Regions from separate parts of the Arthrobacter sp. NPDC080082 genome, predicted to be linked through region 2. Evidence: riboswitches for the same ligand, from Rfam matches in the RefSeq annotation. Region 2 holds a riboswitch; each other region holds the start of a gene.
The links. A riboswitch is a leader RNA that binds a small molecule or an ion and turns the genes downstream of it on or off. The one in region 2 is predicted to bind cyclic di-AMP.
Positions count from the first base shown of each region.

Region 1 (5,317 bases), on a different contig from region 2:
GGCGTGGACGTTCGCGACGGCGGCCCAGCCGCACTCGGGTTCGATCCCGACCGCCGGGCCCACGGGCTCCGCGATGGGCGGTTTCGGGGCGGCCGGCCGGACGCGCGGCACCGGGACGGGAAGCACCGACGGCACCGGCTTCCCCGGCGGCCAGGACACGGCGGCACCGAACGCGGCTGGCCCCACCGCGGGAGGCGCTGGGGGCCCGGGAGGCGCAACCGCCTCAACTGAGCTCGCCGCACTGTTGAAAACCTCGACGGCGAAATGGTCGGGAATCGTCTCCGGCGCCACCTCCGCCGCGGACCTGGAGCTCGCCACCGGCACCAACGTGATTGCCCTCGGCGGCTGGAACGGCGGCGACCCCTATCCCACCCTGGCCCAGTTCCAAGCCATGGTGGACCGCGGCGAGATCGGCTACTTCATCGCCGGCGGCGGCATGGGCGGTATGGGCGGCGGCCGGGGCGGAAACTCCGAGGTCGCGGCCTGGGTTGCCGCCAACTACCAGGCACAGACCGTCGGCTCCACCACCGTCTACAAGCTGGCGGGCTAGGCCATGACCGCTTGCACCGACCTCACAAGCACCGGCTCCGCCGTCACTTCCCCCGCCGGGCCCGGGCCCGGAGCAAGCCCGGCGACTGAGGCTGCCGGCTCCGGGCTGCGCCACCCGCGGTGGCGCGGTCGCCGCCGCCGGAACCTCCGGCCGCAGGCGTCCACTCGGCAGCACCCCTTGCCGCCCCTATCCCGGCGCCAGGTCATGGCACAGCGGGCGGAACTGGCCGCCCTGCTTGCCGGAACCGCGGTGCTCTACCTCTGGAACCTCGGCGCCTCCGGCTGGGCGAACGCCTTCTACTCCGCGGCGGCGCAGGCCGGCTCGCAGGACTGGACGGCCTGGTTCTTTGGCTCCTCGGACGCGGCAAACGCCATCACGGTGGACAAGCCGCCGGCGTCGCTCTGGGTGATGGGCCTGTCCGTGCGGCTTTTCGGGCTGAGCTCCTGGAGCGTCCTGGCGCCCGAGGCTCTGATGGGTGTCGCGACGGTGTGGCTGGTCTACCTGGCCGTCCGCCGGGCCGCCGCACCCGCGACGGCGGACGCCCGGCTGGCCCACCGCGCCGGACTGATCGCCGGGGCCGTGATGGCCCTGACCCCCGTGGCCGTGCTGATGTTCCGCTTCAACAACCCGGATGCCCTGCTGGTCCTGCTGATGACGGCCGCAGCCTACGCGGTGCTGCGCGCCATCCAGGACGCCCGGCTGCGCTGGCTGCTCCTGGCCGGGGTGCTGCTGGGCTTCGGGTTCCTGACCAAGCAGCTGCAGGTGCTGCTGGTGGTCCCGGGCTTCACCGCGGCCTACCTGCTCGCCGCACGCGCCGGCCTGGGCCGGCGGCTGCTGCACCTGCTCGCCACGGGAGCGGCGATGGTGGTGGCGGCCGGCTGGTGGCTGGCCGCCGTCGAGCTCACCCCGGCGGCTGACCGGCCCTACATCGGCGGCTCGCAGGGCAACTCCATCCTGGAACTGACCCTGGGCTACAACGGCCTGGGCCGGCTCAGCGGGGACGAGACGGGGAGCGTCGGCGGCGGCAACGGCTGGGGCACCCCCGGCCTGCTCCGGCTTTTCAACAGCGAGTTCGGCGGGCAGATCGCCTGGCTGCTGCCGTCGGTGCTGCTGCTGGCGGCTGGGCTGCTGTGGCTGGGCCGGCGGGCGCCACGGACCGACGCCGTCCGCGCCTCCGTGGTGGTCTGGGGCGGCTGGGTGCTAGTCACCGGGCTGACGTTCAGCCTGATGGCCGGCATCATCCACCCGTATTACATGGTGGCGCTGGCCCCGGGGGTCGCCGGGTTGGCCGGTCTGGGGTCGGTGCTGCTGTGGCAGCGGCGGGATCAACCCGGTGCCGCCGGGACGCTCGCCGCCGCGGTGGCCGCGGCCGGTTTCATGGCTTTCGAGCTGCTGGGCCGCACGCCCGCGTTCGTTCCGTGGCTGCGCTGGCTGGTGCTGGCCGTGGCGCTGGCAGCGGCCGTCGGGGTGATGGTTCCGGCCGTCCGGGCCCGGGTCGCCGGCGCGTCCGCCGCCGGGACCACTGGCCCGCTGTCCCCTGGCGGCCCGACAGCGGCGCTCTTGGGACGTACGACGGCGGGACTCGCCGTCGTCGCGGCCCTCGCCGGTCCCCTGGCGTACTCGCTGTCCACCGCCGCCACCGCGCACTCCGGCTCGATCGTCAGCGCGGGGCCTGCGGTGGGTGGCCGGGCGGGCCTGCCGGCCATGTTCGGCGGCACGGGCGGAGCCATGGGCAACGCGCAGGGCAATCCCTTCGGCCCGACCAACGGCACCGGGGCCAACAGCAACGGGGCAAACGGCAACGGGGCAAACGGCACCGTCCGCGGCCAGGGCGGGGGCATGGGCGGCGGAATGGGCGGGCTCCTCGGCGCGACCACCCCGTCGTCTGCCTTGGTGGATGCCCTCGAAACGGACGCCGGCCGTTACACCTGGGCGGCCGCCGTCGTCGGGTCCAACAACGCCGCCGGTTACCAGCTCGCCACGCAGCTGCCCGTGATGGCCGTGGGCGGGTTCAACGGCACCGACCCCGCACCCACTCTCGAGCAGTTCCAGCAGTACGTCGCCGAAGGCCGGATCCACTACTTCATCGCCGGCCGCACCATGCAGGGCGAAAGCGGATCCGACGACGCCGCCAGGATCGCCGACTGGGTGACGGCCACCTACCCCGCCCAGAGCGTCGGCGGCACCACGGTGTACCTGCTGGCGAAGTAGCCGCCCCGGACGGTCCGCCGTTTCGACGGTTCCCTGCCGCGTAGACGTCTCCAAGCGTCGGGCATGCAGGGAACCGTCGAAACGGCCCGAAACACAGGACCCGCCCACTGCAAATCGGCAACCAGCCACACCGCGGCGTTACCTAAATGTGACATGAGGGAGAAAGTCCGGTACCGTTTTTATGGTGCGGCCATCGATCTGGCCGCATATCCGGGTCTGACGCCAAACTCTGCCGCTTCCCGGATTCCATGGATTGAGGCAGAGACGGGGAACCCAGAGTTCCCGGGCACCTGCATCCATGCACCCCTTGGGGTTAAGCCGACTCGTTGATCATCCGAGCGGCCGGATTTCTCTTCCGAACCCGACAGCTAACTCCGTAGGCGTTGAGAGGCGAACATGACTGAACACAAGGCACCCGTGCGCCTAAAAGGCGCTAAACGCACCTCCTCGGCCGACGTCGCGCGCCACCGCGCCGACCCGGCCCAGGGCTCGGCCACCCGAGGCCGCGCCAGCTTTGGCTCCAAGGGCAAGCTCACCGCCGTCGCGCTGACCGCGGCCGCCGTGCTGCTGGGCGCCGGCGCCGCAGGCCAGGCCACCGGCACCACCGCCCCGGTCGCGACCGCCACCCAGGCCCCGGCCCTGCAGCTCTCCGACCTGGAACGGCTCGGCAGCTACACCCCGGCCACGGCACCGGCCAGCGTCGAAGCCCAGGCCTCCAAGGTCACCCCCGAGACCCCGGCTCCGTCCACCCCCGCTCCGTCCACGCCGGCCCCCGCACCGGCTGCTCCGGCTCCCGCCGCGGCACCCGCCCCGGCCCCGCAGCCAGTGGCCGTCGACGATCCCGCCGGCGCACAGGCCTACGCCGCCTCGCAGCTGCCGGCCCACGGCTGGGCCCCGAGCGAGATGCAGTGCCTGATGAAGCTCTGGACCCGCGAATCGGACTGGAAGACCACGGCCACCAACCCGTCCAGCGGTGCCTACGGCGTGGTCCAGTCCCTCCCGGCCGAGAAGATGGCCAGCGCCGGCGCGGACTACATGACCAACTACCGCACCCAGATCAACTGGGGCCTGCAGTACGTGCAGGAACGGTACGGCTCCCCCTGCGGCGCCCTGAACTTCCACTACGCGAACAACTGGTACTAAGCCGCCAAGGCTGACGCCACCCCGCGCAGATACAGCAAAGGCACCGGATCTCGTCAGATCCGGTGCCTTTGCTGTATCCCCGGGCGGCCCGTTCAGCGGCCCGAGGGAAAGCGGACGCGCTACCCGGCGATGCCGTAGAGCCGGTCGCCAGCGTCGCCCAGGCCGGGGACGATGTAGGACTTCTCGTTCAGCTTCTCGTCGATGGAGGCCAACACGATCGTGACGTTGGCGTCGGAGAGCTCTTCCTCCAGCTTGGCCAGGCCCTCGGGGGCGGCCAGCAGGCAGATGCAGGTGACGTCGGAGGCGCCGCGCTTGAAGAGGAACTTGATCGCCTCGCGCAGGGTGCCGCCGGTGGCCAGCATGGGGTCCAGGACGAAGATCTGACGGTCGGTCAGGTCCTCGGGGAGCCGCTCGGCGTAGGTGATGATGTCCAGGGTTTCCTCGTCGCGGGCCATGCCCAGGAAGCCGACCTCCGCGGTGGGGACCAGCTTGGTCATGCCCTCGAGCATGCCGAGGCCGGCGCGGAGGATCGGGACCACCAGCGGGGTGGGCTTGGTGAAGGCCGTGCCGATGGTGGTGCTGACCGGGGTCTCGATGGTGACCGGTTCGGTGCGGACGTCGCGGGTTGCCTCGTACGCCAGCAGCGTGACCAGCTCTTCGGTGAGCTGGCGGAAGACGGGTGACGGGGTGTTCTTGTCCCGCAGAACGGTGAGCTTATGGGCCACCAGCGGGTGGTCGACAACGAGAGTGCGCATGGGTCAAAACTATCATCCGGACGCTTCGGACCGCCCCCGCCCGCCGGGTGTCCCGGCCTCGTCCGCCGCCCCGCGACGATGCGCCGTTTCGGCGTCGTGGTGCCCGTCCGGCGCCTTCTCGCGCAGGCGCTGGCCGTTGTCGAAGGTGGGCGCCGGGCCGGTCCGTTCCCGGTGCCTGATCACGTGGAACAGCCGATGCGCCAGGATCACGATGCCCACCCAGCCCAGGCCGAGCGCCCAGCCGAAGATCACGTCGGTCATCCAGTGATGGCCTAGGAACACCCGGCTCATGCCCATCGCGATGATGAAGAGCGCCCCGGCCGTGATCAATCCCACCCGGGCGATGGTGCGCTGGACCTGCAGGCAGGTGAGGTACACCACGAGTGAGATCACCACGGTGGTGTTCAGGGTGTGGCCGCTGGGGAACGACGGCGAGTTTTCGTAGGGCGGGACGGCATCGGCGTGGTCGGGGCGGGTGCGTCCGATGAGCTTCTTGCCCAGGGAGGTAGCGGTGACGGAGACGGCGGCCGCCCCGCCGATGAGGATGAGCGGGCGCCAGGTCCGGGTCCGCCAGATCAACAGCGCGGTGAGGATGCTGGCCAGGATCGGCATGCCGATGCCGCCGCCGATGTTGGTGAACCCGGTGACGAACGCATCC
Region 1 is NZ_JBFBKQ010000003.1:388,739-394,055, reverse strand. Features, by position in the region: gene AB0O44_RS08745 (glycosyltransferase family 39 protein) at 1-550, shown strand, start outside; gene AB0O44_RS08740 (glycosyltransferase family 39 protein) at 755-2,761, shown strand; cyclic di-AMP (ydaO/yuaA leader) riboswitch at 2,972-3,159, shown strand; gene AB0O44_RS08735 (hypothetical protein) at 3,158-3,904, shown strand; gene upp (uracil phosphoribosyltransferase) at 4,024-4,659, opposite strand; gene AB0O44_RS08725 (phosphatase PAP2 family protein) at 4,672-5,317, opposite strand, start outside.
Region 1: it holds a riboswitch for cyclic di-AMP, as region 2 does, so the genes downstream of both, AB0O44_RS08735 (hypothetical protein) here and AB0O44_RS14905 (NlpC/P60 family protein) in region 2, are expected to answer to the same signal.

Region 2 (5,317 bases):
CGTCGTGGCCGGCGAGGGCGGCGAGGGCCAGGTGGGCCGGGTTGAGCACGGTCCCCTTGGGGATCAGAACCTCACCCTCGGCCCCTTCCTCGGCGGCTTTGCGGATGTGGTCGCCGTTGCGGGGCTCCCCCGGCTTCGCGCCGCCGCCAAGCTTGAGCACCGGCAACTGGTCCTCGTCGGGGCCGATCACACCGCTCTCGCTGCGGAGCACGGCCTTCGCACCGGCCGGGATCAACCCGCCGGTGACAATGGGACTGGCCTGGTGAGGGGCGAGGCGCTGCCCCGGCTCGGCCAGGATCCAGGGGCCGCTGCCGTTCACCGCCCAGCCGTCCATGGCCGAGGACGCGTAGTGCGGCATGTCGTGCAGGGCCGTGACGTCGGCGGCGAGGGTGCGGCCGAGGGCGCGGCGCAGGGCCACCGGGGCCGGCGGGATCGGGCTGGCGCAGTCGAACGAGAGCTCCCGGGCTTCCTGCCACGTGTGGGCCAGGTGCCGGTGCGCGGCGGGCTCGGTCCGGGCGTCGTCGGCGTCGTCGCGGGGTGGCTCGGACGTCATTCCCCGGGGGCCTCGGCGGCGTATTCCTTGGCGAGTTTCCGCGCGACGCCCATGGCGGCCCGCATGGAGACCTCGTCGGTGGCCTGGCCGGTGCCGGAGGCCAGCCCGGCGGCGAAACCGGCGATGAAGGTGGTCAGCGGTGCGGCCGGGCGGATCACGGAGTGCGCGGCAACCCCGGCGAGTCCCAGTACCTCGTTGATGTCGATGTCGACGCCGTCGAGCTCGAGGGCCTGGAGCAGCGCGCGGCACCAGTCCTCGAGGGTTTCGTCCTGGCTCTTCACGGTGGGCCTTTCATGTCGTGTGCGGGCGGCCGCTTCCGTTCCCGGCCACGCCGGGACGCGCGACCCCAAGGGCCTGGGCGTCCGCCCAGGTGTCGACGTCGTCGGTGGACCCGGGCGGCACGGGAACCGTCCGCAGGTCCAGACTAGCAAGCAGGCCGAACAACGATCCGCCCACCAGCGTGCCGTGCCGTGCCGCGTCCGCCACCGATCGTTGTAGCGCGGCCGTGTCATAAAGACCGGCCAACGGCTGGATCCGGCCGTCCGCGGAAACGGCGACGCTGCCTTCCGAGCCGGGCTGCGCCCGGGAGCGGTCGGCGAAGAGGGCGTGGACGGCGTCGGCAACCAGCGGCATGTCGCAGGCCAGGACCAGCGTCAGCGGCGCGGGGTTTCGGCCCGCCGCCCCGCCGCCGGCAAGGGCCTCGAGCCCGGCGGCCAGGGCTGCCGCGGGTCCGGCGAAGGGCGGGTCTTCACGGCACAGGAGGATGCCGCCCGGGAGGCTGCCGGCTTCCGGGCCCACGACGGCGACGCTGCGTGCCCCGGCCGCCGCGAGCAGCGACCGCTCCAGCAGGGTGTCCCCGCGAAAGCGGAGGGCGGCCTTGGGGGTTCCGCCCAGCCGGGAGGACCTGCCCCCGGCGAGGATGACGGCGTCGAATTCCACCCGCCCAGCCTAGCCGCCTGCGGGCGGCCGACGGTGCTAGTGCGCGGATTCCGGCAGCAGGAACGGGTCCCATGCGGGGGTAGGCTTCTCCAGCTCCTTGATCTGCCAGATGGTGCCCTTCGGCGGACCGGGAGTGAAACCGAGCTTCCAGCCCATCTCGGCCGGGGTGTGGTCGCCCTTGACGTTGTTGCAGCGCAGGCAGGCGGCCACCAGGTTCTCCCAAGAGTCGGCGCCGCCCCGGGACTTGGGCTGGACGTGGTCGATGGTGTGGGCCGGTTTGGCGCAGTACGCGCACCGGTGGCCGTCCCGGCGGAGCACTCCGCGGCGGCTGACCGCGGTCACCGTGTTGTAGCGGGGGCGGATGTAGCGGTTGAGCAGGATGACGCTCGGCCGGCCGAGGATGTCCTGCGGCCCCACCACGGGGTCGTCCCCCTCGGCCACGACACTGGCCTTGCCCGTCAGCACGAGCACCAGTGCCCGGCGGAAGGTCACTACCGCCAGCGGTTCATATCCAGCATTCAGAACGAGTGTGCGCATCCGCATCCCTCTTCACGGCCGCACCCGCCAGTGGCACGAGGGCCGGCTGCCCTCTGCATGGTCAGGCTAAGGATCGACACCACAAGAGTAAACACGGGTGGCCCGGATTACCGAATTTCGGGCCCCAGGGCATCCGTGGCGGATCCCGGGCCGGTCTGGCACCGGAGGGTTCCGGCACCAATCCAGGCGGTTAACAGAGAAGGACCCCCGCCGGTGGCAGGGGTCCTTTTCGAAGCTTCGCGGGAAGCGGCGGTCTTAGCCGCCGACGCGGATGAAGACCGGGCCGGAACCGACGTTGACGCTGTAGAGGGCGGTGGTGCCGCCGTTCCAGCCGCCGTGGACGGCCATGCCGTTGCCGACGTAGACGGCGATGTGGGCCATGCCCATGCCGCCGTTCTGGTAGTACGCGAGGTCACCCGGCTGCGCTTCGGCGGCGCTGACGGTGCGGCCCAGGGACAGGTAACCTGCCGGCCAGCCGTGGTAGTGGATGCCGACGGCGGCCAGGGCGTTGGTGGCCAGCATGGTGCAGTCCTGGGACACGCCGATCTGAGCGTAAGCGGCGGCGGCGATCGAGGCGCCCATGCCGCTGGTGGCGGCCGGAGCCTTGGTGGCGACGGACGCGTTGACCGCGGTGCCGGCGGCCGGGGTGGCTGCGGCGGTGGTGTCTGCTTCCTGCACCTTGACGACGGGCTTCGGGGCCTCGACGACTGGGGCGGCCGCGGTAGTCACAGCAGGCTTCTCGTAGGAGATGGCGATGCTGGAGGCCGCCGAGATGGTGGCCGGAGCGGTGGACTGAACCTCGGTGGCGGAAGCAGAGGTGGATTCGCGCTGAACGTTGGTCTCAGCGGCGTTGGCCGCGATACCGCTGGTCAGGACCAGGCCGGAGGCAGCAGCGATAACCGCGGCCTGGCGACCCATGCCACCGGCGTTGTCGCCGACGGCCTTGGCAATGACAGCCAGCGAGTTGGTCTTGGTGACCTCCGCGCGGTGGCGTGCAATGGTTGCACGAGTAGTCATTTAGTTCTCTCTTTCGTGATCCTTTGTGTCCGCGCTCTTGAACAGGCGGGACTAAGGACGCTCCGGCATCTTGGGGGTACGCCGGATCGCCCCGAAACGGGTTTCTTTAGCGAAGGGTGTACTGCGAAGACGCGCCAAAAGCAGGAACTGCATTGCGTGAACCATCCCGGGCGCCGGCAAGGGCAACGCGGTGCATGGTAATCAGCGGGCTCGACTGAGCCTCGCCGGCGCGAAAACGCGCAGCATTGTGGCGTGAAGACACGAAAGTAGCCTCTCCCAATGCCTACGAGGTGAGCTGTCGGATTCGGATGGGAGTCACCCGGCCGCTCCGCTTCCTGGGAAGCTTTGCGACTTAACCCCTAGGCCTTCTTGCGAAGACCAAAATTGGTTCCCCCGCCCCTGCCAGACGATGTCATGCGAACGGACCTTGAGCGGTGGCAGAGTTAGGCAATCCACTCAAGAGCGCCAACTTCGGTGAAGTTGGCGTGCTTCATACGGTACAACAGTTCGGACTCAATGTCACATTCAGATCACGGCGTGTCACGGAAGTGTGAGCATTGCGAAGGGCTCTTCTAGAGCCAGCCCAGCGGATCAACGACGTCCCCATTGACCATCACCTCGAAGTGGAGGTGGCAGCCGGTGGAGGCACCGGTTGTTCCGCTCATCGCTATCACATCGCCACGGGAGACCTTCTGGCCGACGTGGACGCTGGATGACGACAAGTGGTTATACGTGGTCTCCAGGCCATTGCCATGGTCGACCACAATCCGGTTGCCGCCCCCGTAGGGGTGCCAGCCGGAGAAGGTTACGGTGCCGCTTGCTGCGGCATGGACGGCCGTCCCGCACTGGGCGGCGTAGTCCTGGCCGCGGTGGAATTCGCCCACCGCGCCGGTAATGGGGCTGATCCGGTAACCGAAGGGCGAAGCCGTGATCATGGTGTCCAGCGGGGCGCCGAGCGTCCCCGCGGATGCGGCGCGGGTGATGGAGCCGACGGATTGCGCGCTGAGCAGCTGCTTGAGCTTGCCGTCCGGGTCGCCCTTGGTGGTGACGGCGGTGCGGTTGAAGTCGATCTGGGCCGCGGCGGCCTTGACCTCGGGCTGGGCCGCCGCGGAGACAGATCCCGAGGTGGGGGCGTCGACGGCCAGAGCGGGGCCGGTAACGGGGACGGCCACGGTGAGCGCGATGCCAGCGGCGGCCAGGGTCATGCCGGCCTTCTGGCCCATGCCGGTGACGGCGGCGAAGTCTGCGACCTGGCGGAGCGGGCTGCGCCGGCTGCGGCGCTCGTCCCGGTGCGCGTCGCGGGGGCGCGGGGCGGTGACGTCGACGGCGGGGCGCGGCTCCGGAGCCGGGCCGGCGGCGCGGCGGCGCCCGCGGACGGTCTGCGTGCTCAAGTGGTTCCTCTCTGAAAAGCCTGCGAAGTTAGCTGTCGGATTCGGGTCAGAGAGTGCATAGACCCGGTCCGCCGATGCAAGCATCCAGGCAGAGAGGCACCCGGAAATGGTGTCCTCAGAGAGTTCGCTTGCCGCTAGCGGACTTCACCCCAAGGCCGGAATTACCGGCCGGTAGTGGTTCCCCCGCCTCTGCCAGAAGGTGATTCGCACCCTGATCCGCTGGCAGAGCTCGGCTTCGGATCAGGTAACGCTTTAGTCTCGGTACTAGTCGATAACTATAGGGGATTAAGACCCGTAGTAATAATTTCGTTATCTCCTAGACGGGCTAGTAAACAGCACACTTACGGTATGCTTCCGCGTCGCCCTACCCGCGGGTAACGAAAACGTGGGCGGCGACCTCGGGCGGCAGCTCGAGCGCGCCCTCAATGTCGGGGACGCGGACGGAGATGTACTCCCCCACCCGCTCCAGCGAGACGGTGGCCCCGGGCCGGATACCGCCCTCGTCCAGCTGCACCAGCAGCTCGGGTTCCACCTGGATGGGTTCGGCAAGCCGGCTCACGGTGATTCTGGAGTCCGCGGCATATCCCGCCATGGCGTCCAGGAGGTTGACGACGCCGTCGGCCTGTTCCGCCGTCGGCAGACCGCCCAGTTCGGCGAGGCCCGGGATGGGGTTGCCGTACGGGGAGACGGTGGGGTGGTCCAGCATCTCGAAGATGCGGCGCTCAACCCGTTCGCTCATCACGTGCTCCCAGCGGCAGGCTTCCTCATGGACATAGGCCCAGTCCAGGCCGATCACGTCGGCCAGCAGCCGTTCGGCGAGGCGGTGCTTGCGCATCACCTCGGTGGCGCGCCGCCGACCCACCTCGGTCAGTTCCAGGTG
Region 2 is NZ_JBFBKQ010000007.1:135,098-140,414, forward strand. Features, by position in the region: gene AB0O44_RS14885 (molybdopterin-binding protein) at 1-553, opposite strand, end outside; gene AB0O44_RS14890 (DUF6457 domain-containing protein) at 550-834, opposite strand; gene AB0O44_RS14895 (NTP transferase domain-containing protein) at 845-1,492, opposite strand; gene AB0O44_RS14900 (HNH endonuclease) at 1,529-2,029, opposite strand; gene AB0O44_RS14905 (NlpC/P60 family protein) at 2,285-3,046, opposite strand; cyclic di-AMP (ydaO/yuaA leader) riboswitch at 3,313-3,506, opposite strand; gene AB0O44_RS14910 (peptidoglycan DD-metalloendopeptidase family protein) at 3,619-4,437, opposite strand; cyclic di-AMP (ydaO/yuaA leader) riboswitch at 4,440-4,682, opposite strand; gene AB0O44_RS14915 (metal-dependent transcriptional regulator) at 4,802-5,317, opposite strand, start outside.

Region 3 (5,317 bases), on a different contig from region 2:
GCACGCCCCGGCGTCCACTACGATGGGCGAGGTTTGAGACGGCAGGATTCCGCAGACTACCCAGTAGCCGGGCCGCGAAGAGAAAGGACATGCACGTGGCGTGGACCCCTGACCGGAGGTCATTCCTGGCGGCCGCTGCCGCCCTTTCCCTCGGGGCCCTGGCGGCGCTGCCTCAGGACAGCCGCCCGAAGGATCTCCGCGAGCCCGACGCAACCCCGGCCGACGGGCCGCTGGTGGAGACGGCCGGCGCCGACGCGCAGCCTGCCCCGGTCCCGGCCACGGCCCAGCCCCAGGGTGCCCCGTCCCGCGACCAGGTCATTGGGGCCTTCTCCCATCGCACCCCCGGCTACTGGGGGCTCGCCGCCCCGGGCGTGCTCTCGCGCCTGCCCGCGCCCGCCGGCGTCGCCCTGACCTTTGACTTCTGCGGCGGTACCGGCGGCAACGCCGCGGACACCGGCGTCCTCATCGAACTCCGCCGCCACGGGGTTCCGGCAACGCTGTTCCTCAACCACCGCTGGATCGCCGCCAACGCCGCCCTGGCCGCTGAACTCGCCGCGGATCCCCTCTTCGAGCTCGCCAACCATGGCACCTCACACCGGCCACTGTCCGTGTCCGGCAAGAGCGCCTACAACATTCCGGGCACCCGCAACCCGGGCGAGGTCTACGACGAGATCATGACCAACGACGCCCGCATCGCGGAGCTCACCGGAAAGCGCCCGCTCTTCTTCCGGCCGGGGACCGCCTATCTGGACGATGTCTCCGCCCAGATCGTGCACGCCCTCGGGGTCACACCCGTCGGCTTCTCCGTCAACGGCGACGCCGGTGCGACGCTCCCCGCCCCGGCCGTGGCCAAGGAAATCTCCGGCGCACACGCCGGGGACATCGTCATTTCCCACGGCAACCACCCCGCCGGCGGGACCGCGGCCGGCCTGGCCCGCGCCCTCGATGCGATGAAGCAGCGCGGCGAGGCCTTCGTCCACCTCCCCCGGCCCGCAGCCGCCTGAGGCTCCCACACCCGCAGCCCTATCGCCCACAGCGCAACCCTGTTGTTTCCGCATATCGGGACGTATCGTTAAGTATCGTTAGCGAACCCCTGGAGGAGAGCATCATGCGTAACTCATACCCGATGGGCGGTTTCGGCGCCCCCAGCTTTGATGGCATGTGGCAGGCCGTCGAGGACCTGCGTTCACGCTTCGAAAAGCGCACCGGCAGCCGCGCCGGCCGCGGCGAGGTCCGCTCGGCCGTACTGGCGCTCCTGGCGGAGCGGCCCATGCACGGCTACCAGATCATCCGCGAGATCGAGGAGCGCAGCAGCGGCAGCTGGAAGCCGAGCGCCGGCTCCGTCTACCCGACCCTGCAGCTGCTGGCCGACGAGGGCCTGATCCGCGCCGAGGAGTCCAACGGGCGGAAGATCTATTCCCTGACGGACGCCGGCCGCGAAGAGGTCTCCGGCGGCACCTCCGCTCCCTGGGAGTCCGCCGACGCGGACCAGGCCCCCGGTTTCGGGGCACTGCCGAAGGCCGGCATCGAGCTGGCCCAGGCCGCATCCCAGGTGGGCCGCACCGGCACGCCGGAGCAGGTCAAGCAGGCCGTGGCCGTGCTGGACGAGGCGCGCCGCCGGCTGTACTCGATCCTGGCCCAGGACTGACGCGGGTGGCGGAGGCTGGCCGGGCCCGGGCGGACCCGGCGGCCGGGACAGGGAGCACCCGCGCCCGCTACCGGAGGATCCTGCGCTTCGCGGCCTGGCACCTCGCCGTGACCTGGTGGCACGAGCTGCTGCTCCCCCGCCTGGGCCTGCGACGGATCACCGAGCGCAGCCGGACCCGACGGATGATCCGCTTCGCCCGGCGCTTCCGCGCCCTGGCCGTGGAGCTGGGCGGCCTGATGATCAAAGTGGGCCAGTTCCTCTCCTCGCGCCTGGACGTCCTCCCGCCGGAGATCACCAGGGAACTCGAGGACCTCCAGGACGAGGTTCCCCCGGTCGCGTTCCCGGCCATCCGGGACCTGGCCGAGGCAGAACTGGGCACACCGCTGGAGAACATCTTCGCCGTCATCGAGGAGACGCCCATCGCCGCGGCGTCCCTCGGGCAGGCGCACCGCGCGACGCTGCTGCCCGCGGCGGCGGAGGATGCCGGCATGAGCGGCGTCGTGGTGAAGGTTCAGCGCCCCGGGATCGAGGCGATCGTCGACGTCGACCTGGCCGCCCTGCGCCGGGTGGGCGGCTGGCTGAGCCACTTCCGGCTGGTCTCGGACCGGGCGGACATGCCCTCCCTGGTGGAGGAGTTCGCCCAGACCAGCCTCGAGGAGGTCGACTACCTGCAGGAGGCGGCCAACTCCGAGCGGTTCGACGCCGACTTCGCCGGCGACGAGCGGGTGGCGGTCCCCCGCGTCGCCTGGGAACGGACCACCCGCCGGGTCCTGACCCTGGAAGACGTCACCGCCATCAAGATCACGGACACGGACGGCCTCCGCGCCACGGGGATAGACCCCGTGGAGGTGGCTCCGCTCTTCGCATCGGTGATGTTCGACCAGCTCTTCACCACCGGGTTCTTCCATGCCGACCCGCACCCGGGGAACATCTTCGTCACCCCGGCCCCCGGCGCCGGAGGGCTGCCCTGGCGGCTGACGTTCATCGATTTCGGCATGATGGGCGAGGTGCCCCCGGGCACCCGGAGCGGGCTGCGGAAGCTGCTCATCGCGGCGGCCGCGCGCGACGGCGGAGGCCTGGTCTCTGCGATCGGCGAGATCGGGGTGCTGCTGCCCACGGCGGATACCGCCGAACTGGAGCGGGCCATGTCCCGGCTGTTCACCCGCTTCGGCGGCATGGGCTTCGCCGAACTGCGCGAGGTGGACCCGCGGGAGTTCCTGGCCTTCGCCAACGAGTTCGGCGAACTGGTCCGCTCGCTGCCGTTTCAGGTCCCGGAGAATTTCCTGCTCATCATCCGGGCGATGTCGCTCACCTCCGGGGTGTGCAGTTCCCTCGACCCGCGCTTCAACCTCTGGGACTCGGTGGAGCCGTACGCGGCACGGCTGCTGCGCGAGGAGCGCGGAAACCTCCTGCAGGACGCCGGCCGCCAGGTCTTCGACGCCGCGGCGGTGGCCTTCCGCCTGCCGCAGCGCCTCGACCGGCTGGCGGCGCGCGCCGAGGAGGGTTCCCTGACCGTGGGCAACCCCCGGCTGGAGCGCCAGGTGGCCCGGCTGGACCGCACCGTGCGCCGCGCGGTGTCCGCCCTCCTCTTCGCCGCCCTGCTGATTGCCGGCGCCATCCTCCGGCACGACGACCCGGTGCTCGGAACGGCACTCCTGGCCGTCTCCGTGCTCCCGCTGCTGCATTCCGCCTGGCCGGGACGCCGCGGACCCTGACCGCCGCTTTGTTCCCTAAGCCCGCCGCTGACGCGGCCCGGCTGCATCTCAAGCCGCCACGCGGAGGCCGGTGACTGCCGTTACTTAATTGTGATTAACCGGCTCGATGCCGTACGGTCGACGGGTGGACCGTCAACGTTGGTCCCAATTCCGTGCGTCGCTGAGCTCTGCCGCGCCCGGGATCCGCTAGATATAAGGCAGAGGCGGGGGACCCAAGTGTCCCGGGTATGGCGTTGGCCTGCCCTCGGGGTGAAGCCGTGGTGTCCCACGGCCGGATGACCTCATCCGAACCCGACAGCTAACTCCGCAGGCGTTGAGAGGTAAACCTTCCATGTCTGCACCCCAGGATCAGACGTGCGCCCCCGCGCGCCGTCGTGACCAGTCCGCTCCCTCCCCCCTTCGACGCACCGCCCTTCGGCTGAAGTCCCCCCGCGTCCTGTCCCTCGCCGCCGCGGCGGCCGTCGCCGTCGTCGGCCTCGGTTCACTCGGCCAGGCCACCCTGAACAGCCTGACCCAGGCGCAGGCGTCGGAGGTCTCCCAGGCCGCCCCCGCCTCCGCCCCGGCCTCGCCGTCGGCAACACCGGCCGCACCGGCCAGCACGGCGGCCGCCGCCCCGGCAACCACCGCGGCCCCCGCACCGGTGCAGGCCGCTCCCCCGGCAGCCGCCCCCGCGCCCGCCGCGGTGCAGGCCGCCCCGGCACCCGCCCTCGCCGTAGCCTCCACCGGCGGCCCCGCTCCCCTGGGTGTCCCCGGCAACTGGTCCCTGGCCTTCAACGACGACTTCAACGGCGCCGGCCTGGATACCAACAAGTGGGCCGCCTGCTGGTTCGCGCCCGGCTGCGGAACTATGAACAAGGTCAGCACCAGCCCCGCCAACGTCTCGGTCAGCAACGGCAACCTGGTCCTGAACCTGGCGTCGGCCACTTCCGGTGCGCTGGTCTCCTCCAACCCCCGCGGCGGCGCCGGCACCGGCTACCAGTTCACCACCGGCTACGTCGAGGCCCGGATCAAGTTCCCCGGCAACGCCAACGGCCTCTACAACTGGCCGGCATTCTGGTCCACCGGCCAGTCCTGGCCCGCCACCGGCGAGAACGACATCGCCGAGGTCCTCAAGGCCAAGATGACGGTCAACTACCACTCCACCAGCGGCGCCCAGAACCAGGGCGGCGTGGGGGGCAACTGGGCCAACGAGTACCACACCTTCGGCCTGCACCGGATGGCCAGCTCCTCGGACGTCTACTTCGACGGCGTCAAGGTCAAGTCCTACCCGACCAACGACGGCAACGCCCCGCAGTACCTGGTCCTGAACGTCGGTGCCTCCTCGACCAACCCGGCCTACGGCCCGGCGTCGCAGGTCCTGGTGGATTACGTCCGCGCCTGGCAGTAGCCCGGACGTACACTGGCTCCCATAACGCCGCGTAAACCACGGAGGAGCCACCATGTGCCGACTGTTCGGGCTCCACGCCGGCGCCCGAACGGTCCGCGCCACGTTTTGGCTGCTCGACGCGCCGGACAGCCTGTCCGTCCAGAGCCGGCGCGAGCCGGACGGGGCGGGCATCGGCACCTTCGACGAGTTCGGACAGCCGCACGTGGCGAAACAGCCGCTCGCGGCGTGGGAGGACCACGCCTTCGCCCGGGAGGCCAGGACGCTGCGGAGCACCACGTTCCTCGCGCATGTCCGCTACGCCAGCACCGGCGCCCACACCGTGGCCAACACCCACCCGTTCGAGCAGGACGGGCGGCTGTTCGCGCACAACGGCGCCTTCGGTGACCTGGACCGGCTGGACGCACGGCTCGCGGAGTTCGGTGTCGCCGACCTGGTCCGGGGGCAGACGGACAGCGAACGCCTCTTCGCCCTGATCACCGCCGAAACCCGGCGGGCGGACGGCGACGTCGGCGCCGGGATCACCCACGCCGTGGCCTGGGCCGCCGCCGAACTGCCGGTGCTCAGCCT
Region 3 is NZ_JBFBKQ010000005.1:169,196-174,512, forward strand. Features, by position in the region: gene AB0O44_RS11855 (polysaccharide deacetylase family protein) at 96-1,004, shown strand; gene AB0O44_RS11860 (PadR family transcriptional regulator) at 1,109-1,648, shown strand; gene AB0O44_RS11865 (AarF/UbiB family protein) at 1,654-3,363, shown strand; cyclic di-AMP (ydaO/yuaA leader) riboswitch at 3,538-3,688, shown strand; gene AB0O44_RS11870 (glycoside hydrolase family 16 protein) at 3,695-4,750, shown strand; gene AB0O44_RS11875 (class II glutamine amidotransferase) at 4,803-5,317, shown strand, end outside.
Region 3: it holds a riboswitch for cyclic di-AMP, as region 2 does, so the genes downstream of both, AB0O44_RS11870 (glycoside hydrolase family 16 protein) here and AB0O44_RS14905 (NlpC/P60 family protein) in region 2, are expected to answer to the same signal.